Regions from separate parts of the Mesorhizobium sp. CA5 genome, predicted to be linked through region 2. Evidence: predicted binding sites of a transcription regulator. Region 2 holds the regulator's gene; the other holds the start of a gene.
What was found. Region 2 encodes LexA, which represses DNA repair genes until DNA is damaged. Its sites were predicted from a motif close to TGTTCNNNNTGTGTTCNG; they were not measured.
Positions count from the first base shown of each region.

Region 1: the regulator LexA is predicted to act here: its motif matches at 971-988, upstream of LB529_RS11530 (ATP-dependent helicase).

Region 1 covers NZ_JAIUHJ010000007.1:119,840-123,004, forward strand. The annotation lists gene LB529_RS11525 (glucose/quinate/shikimate family membrane-bound PQQ-dependent dehydrogenase) at 1-846, opposite strand, end outside; gene LB529_RS11530 (ATP-dependent helicase) at 1,029-3,165, shown strand, end outside.
Region 2 covers NZ_JAIUHJ010000003.1:171,731-174,895, forward strand. The annotation lists gene LB529_RS05710 (ComEC/Rec2 family competence protein) at 1-1,131, shown strand, start outside; gene lexA (transcriptional repressor LexA) at 1,168-1,902, opposite strand; gene kynU (kynureninase) at 2,336-3,165, shown strand, end outside.

The sequences.
Region 1 (3,165 bases), on a different contig from region 2:
GTCGGAGGTCGGCAGATAGATGCGCGCGGCGCAAGGCTGGCCGGCGGCGATCTTGGCGTCGGCATAATAGGACACGCCCCGGCAGGTCTGGTGCTGGCGGTTGGGGTCGAGCTTGATCTTCGGATCGTAGCGCCACTTCTCCTTGCCGCTCGCGGCATCGATGGCGATGGCGAAATTATGCGGGGTGCAAATGAACAGCGCATCGCCGATCTTCAGCGGCGTCACCTGATAGGTCGTCTCGCCGATATCGTCGGGGCCTTTCAGGTCGCCGGTGCGATAGGTCCAGGCAGGCTGCAGCTTGGCGACGTTGTCCGGCGTGATCTGGTCGAGCGGCGAATAGCGCTGACCGAAAGGCGTGCGGCCGTAGAACTGCCACTCGCCGGCCGGGATGTCGCCGCCGAGATTGGCGGCCGTCGCCGCCTTTTCGGTGCCCAGCGTGCCGCCGATATCCATGGGATCGGCGGTCATCGAATAACCGGCGACCGCGAGCGAGGCGAGCACGGCCAGGATCAGCGGCGCGCGTCCGTCCGGCCCCCGCAGCCCCCGCCTTGCCCACGGCGTCAAAAGCCACAGGGCAATGAGCACGATGACGCCGCCGCGCGGACCGAGCTGCCACCAGTCGAAGCCGATTTCCCACACCGCCCAGCATAAAGTGGCAAGCACGAACAGCGCGTAGAGCCAGAGCGAGGTCGACCTGCGCCTGAACAGCAGCCAGGCGGTGATCAGGAAGACCAGGCCGGCGATCAGGTAGTACCAACTGCCGCCCAGTGCGATGAGCCAGACGCCGCCGCCGCCGAGAATGAGACCGATGAGGAAGAGGACGAGGGAGGTGATGGTGACAGCCAAGACGGTGCTCCTTCGACTGTTGCGCCTTTGCGGCCGCTCTGAGGCGACGGCGCGCCGTCCCTGCCCTGCCGGCAGCTTTCCCTCGCTCGCTCCGGCTGTCAAGTTGGGGGCAGACACGCGAAACTAGAACAAAACGTAGACAGTTCTGGTCTTTCGCTGCCGAATCACTACATTCGGGGGCGATGTCGGGCTTTTCCGAGGACATGCCTTTTTTCGATGAACCGAATGCGCGGCCGGCAGCGGCTCCATCCGGCATAGCCGCGCGCGCCATGGCGGCGCGCAGCGGGCAGAACGGCGTGCCCGATTATCTGAAGGGCCTGAACCCGGAGCAGCGTCTCGCCGTCGAAACGACGGAGGGCCCGGTTCTGGTGCTTGCCGGCGCAGGCACAGGCAAGACGCGGGTGCTCACCACGCGCATTGCCCATATCCTTGCCACCGGCAGGGCCTTCCCCTCGCAGATCCTGGCTGTCACCTTCACCAACAAGGCCGCGCGCGAGATGAAGCAGCGCATCGGCATCCTGATCGGCGAAGGCAATGTGGAGGGCATGCCGTGGCTCGGCACCTTCCACTCGATCGGCGTGAAGCTGCTTCGGCGCCACGCCGAGCTTGCCGGGCTGAAATCGGACTTCACCATTCTCGACACCGACGACGTGGTGCGGCTGATCAAGCAGTTGATCCAGGCCGAAGGGCTGGACGACAAGCGTTGGCCGGCCAAGACCTTCGCCCAGATGCTCGACAACTGGAAGAACAAGGGCCTCGGCCCCGACGAAATAGCGGAAGGCGATGCGCGCAGCTTCGGCAATGGCAAGGGCCGCCAGCTCTACAAGGCCTACCAGGAACGGCTGCAGACGCTGAATTCCTGCGACTTCGGCGACCTGCTCTATCATCCGATCCGCATCTTCCGCGCCTATCCGGACGTGCTGAAGGATTACCACCGCAAGTTCAAATACATCCTTGTCGACGAGTACCAGGACACCAACACCGCGCAATACATGTGGCTGCGGCTCCTGGCGCAGCGGCCGGGGACTCCGAGAAATGGGGCCCCGGGCGGCCGCGCACCGAGCGCATCGAAATCTATCGATAGAACAGAAGGTGGTCACTACAGACCACCAATTCCCGGAGAGGAGCCGTTAGCCTCCAGCGATGAATGGGACGTTTCGGCCGAAGGCCGCAAGCCCGATTGGGCGTCCGAGCCGTTGCGAGGCCCCCGCGGAGGGCCCGCGCCGGCAGGCGCGGAACAGCCCGTGAGCGTAAATATTTGCTGCGTCGGCGACGACGACCAGTCGATCTATGGCTGGCGCGGCGCCGAGGTCGACAACATCCTGCGCTTCGACAAGGATTTTCCGGGCGCCACCATCATCCGGCTGGAGCGCAACTACCGGTCCACCGCGCATATTCTGGGCGCGGCCTCGCACCTCATCGCCCACAATGAGGGCCGCTTCGGCAAGACGCTGTTCACCGACCGCGACGACCCCGAGGACGACAAGGTTCACGTCCACGCCGCCTGGGACTCGGAGGAAGAGGCCAGGGCCATCGGCGACGCGATCGAGGCCTACCAGCGCCAGAAGCATAATCTCAACGACATGGCGATCCTGGTGCGCGCCTCCTTCCAGATGCGCGCCTTCGAAGACCGCTTCATCACGCTTGGCTTGAACTACCGCGTCATCGGCGGCCCGCGCTTCTACGAGCGCCTGGAAATCCGCGATGCATTGGCCTTCTTCCGCGTCGTCGCCAATGGCGGCGACGACCTCGCCTTCGAGCGCATCGTCAACGTGCCGAAGCGCGGGTTGGGCGAAGCCACCATCCGCCAGATCCATGACACGGCGCGCGCCATGCGCATCCCCATGCTGGAGGCCGCCGCAACGCTCGCCGAAAGCGACGAGCTGAAGCCGAAGCCGCGCGCGGCGCTGCGCGAGGTCGCAGCCAATTTCGAGCGCTGGCAGAAGGCGCTGGAAACCACCCCGCATACCGAGCTTGCCGAGACCATCCTGGAGGAAAGCGGCTACACCGACATGTGGAAGAACGACCGTTCGGCGGATTCGCCCGGCCGGCTGGAAAACCTCAAGGAACTGATCCGCTCCATGGAGGAGTATGAATCACTGCGTTCCTTCCTCGAGCATGTCGCGCTGGTGATGGAGGCCGAGCAGGGCGAATCGCAAGATGCGGTCTCGATCATGACGCTGCATTCGGCCAAGGGCCTCGAATTCGAGACCGTCTTCCTGCCTGGTTGGGAGGAAGGCCTGTTCCCGCATCAGCGCGCGCTGGACGAAGGCGGACGCTCCGGCCTCGAGGAAGAGCGCCGGCTCGCTTATGTCGGCC
Region 2 (3,165 bases):
GTCGGCCCGAGCTTCCAGATGTCCTTCGCCGCCACCGCCGCCCTGGTCGGCGCCTATGCCGGCTTTGCCGACTATCGCGCCGGCAAAACGACCGCGCCGCCGGCAAAGCGTTCGTTTCTCGGGTTCTTATCGCGAAAACTGGCGATTGGAGCGGGTGGCGCCGCCGTGACGTCGCTCATCGCGGGCAGCGCAACATTGTTGTTTGCCATCTGGCACTTCCAGCGGGTGTCGCCGCTCAGCCTGCTGGCCAATCTGGCGGTCATGCCGATCGTCTCATTGGTCGTCATGCCGTTCGCCGTGCTGAGCGCGCTGGCCATGCCCTTCGGCTTAGACGGTCCCTTCCTCTTTGTCATGGGCAAAGGCCTGACGGCGATGATCGCCATTTCGGCATGGATTTCCGAGCGCTCACCGGTCGACGCCGTGGGGCTGATCTCGATCCAGTCGGTGCTGCTGGCGACGGTCGCGCTGGTCATCGCGACCATGGCTACCACTTGGCTGAGGCTTGCCGCCGTACCTTTCGCGCTCGCTGCGCTGCTGGCCATTCCGCACGTCCGCACACCGGACGTGCTTATCTCGGAGGATGCGCATCTGGTGGCGATGCCGATCGGCGGCGGCGAGCTTGCCGTCAATCGCGAACGCTCCAACGAGTTCACCACCGACAACTGGAAACGGGCGCTGAAAGCCGAGGAGATCGTGCCGCCAGAAAGGTTCGCCAAAGATACGCTGGACATTGCCGATCCCGCCGACCTGCCGCCCGGCTCGCCCTTCTATTGCAGCGGCGATCTCTGCATCGGTCGGCATCCTTCCGGCGCGATCGTCGCGCTCGCCGAGACCCGCGACACCGCCCGGCCGGCCTGCGGCTTCGCCGACCTCATCGTCATCAACGACGCCACGGCCTATAACCCGTGCCGCGATCCGCGTGTGCTCGTCGTCACCAAGCGGCAGCTGGCGCGCGACGGCAGCGCCGCCGTTTTCTTCGATCCGCAATCGGCAACCGCGCGGCCAACCGTCCGCTACGCGGTCGTAGAACCATACCGACCCTGGCACGAGCAGCGGAAATACACGCGCGAGGCGAGGGGACTGGCGCCCTATAAGCAGCCGGAAAAACCAGCCGCCGCACCGGCCCAATAGATTGTCGTTCGGGCGAAGAAGGCCGGGCAGTTCTGCTCAGTAGCGGCGGATAAGTCCGACGAGCTTGCCCTGAACCTTGACCCGATCCGGTCCGAAGATCCGGGTCTCATAGGCCGGGTTGGCGGCCTCGAGCGCGATCGAGGCACCCTTGCGGCGGAAACGCTTAAGCGTCGCCTCCTCATCGTCGACCAGCGCCACCACGATCTCACCCGGGCTTGCCGTGTTCGCATTGCGGATGATGACGGTGTCGCCGTCGAAGATGCCGGCCTCGATCATCGAGTCGCCCTTGACCTCCAACGCGTAATGCTCGCCGCCCATGATCATGTCCGGCGGCACCGAGATCGAATGCGTCTGGTGCTGGATGGCGTCAATCGGCACGCCGGCGGCGATGCGGCCCATCACCGGAATGGATACGGCCGCCGCGGCCTCGTCGTCATTGCTTGGCGTCGGGGTGCGTGATGGAGTCGTCGGCTTGATCTGGCGACTGAGATTGCCTTGGCCGCCCTGGATGACGCTCGGCGAAAACTTCTTCGCGGCATTCAGGCCAGGCGCGATCGAGTCGGGCAGGCGCAGCACTTCCAGCGCGCGCGCCCGATTCGGCAGCCGGCGAATGAAGCCGCGTTCTTCCAGCGCCGTGATCAGCCGGTGGATGCCGGACTTGGAGGCAAGGTCGAGCGCCTCCTTCATCTCATCGAATGATGGAGGAATCCCGCTCTCCTTCAGGCGTTCATGGATGAACATCAGGAGTTCATGTTGTTTGCGCGTCAGCATCGGCGGCCCCCACGGGTTCTGAAACCAGAATCAGAAAAACAAACCCAGAACAAACACTATCTGTTCCAGTTGTGTTCCGCAACCGTTTAAAGTTTAGTGAATTTGTTAAGGCTGCCGAAACAATGTCGCATCCGGTGACGGCCGGCTGCCCCTCCTGGGGCAGCGGCATTGATTCCGCTCGATTTTGGAGTTCCCCTTAAGCTGAAATACAACCCGACACGATCACGAAGCCGTGGTTGGGATCACGTCGGCTCGTACCGTAAGCGCGTGGCACCGTGAACGAAACGAACCCAAAATGCCAACCTTGGCGAAGTTCCGATCCGCAGTCTTCGCCGTCTATGGACCAGCTAACATAGGACCAAAGGTTCTTGCCCTGTCGCCGAGGGTGGTGAGACAACCCCCTTGGCCAGATCGAAATGGAGGCGGCAGCACAATGAGGGGAATTCCTGATCTCGCCGAAGTCGAGGCGATGGATGCCGCGGATCCGCTGCGCGCGACGCGCGATCGCTTCGTCTTGCCGGAAGGCGTCCTATATCTCGACGGCAATTCGCTGGGCGCTGCTTCGATCGACGCCTTCAGCGAGATCGAGACTGCCACGAGGCAGGAATGGGCGCGGGATCTCATCCGCGCCTGGAACACCGCCGGCTGGTTCGATATGCCCATCGAGCTAGGTGACCAGCTAGGACGGCTGATCGGCGCGAAACCCGGCCAGACGGTCGTTTGCGACACGACTTCGATCAATATCTACAAGGTCCTGCATGCGGCACTTGCAATGCGGCCCGAGCGTTCGGTGATCGTTGCCGAGGGCGACAGCTTTCCGACCGACCTCTACATGGCGGAAGGGGTCGCATCGACGCGGTCCGGCACGGTGCTGCGGCTCGAATGCGCAGATGCCCCGACGATAGAAGAGCTGATCGACGATCGCGTCGCGGTCATCCTGGTCAACCACGTCAACTACAAATCCGGCCGGCTGCGCGACATGGCGGCGCTCACCCGCAAGGCTCATGAAGCCGGCGCGCTGATCGCGTGGGACCTCTGCCACACGGCGGGTGCGCTGCCGGTGGATCTCGACGGCTCTAATGCCGATTTCGCCATTGGCTGCACCTACAAGTATCTCAATGGCGGGCCGGGCTCGCCAGCCTTCATCTACGCCGCGAGCCGCCATCACCGCGACATTCGCCAGCCGCTCAGCGGCTGGTGGGGCCATGCCCGGCCTTTCGCGTTCGAGCAGGGCTACGCCGCAGGCACGGGCATCCGGCGGTT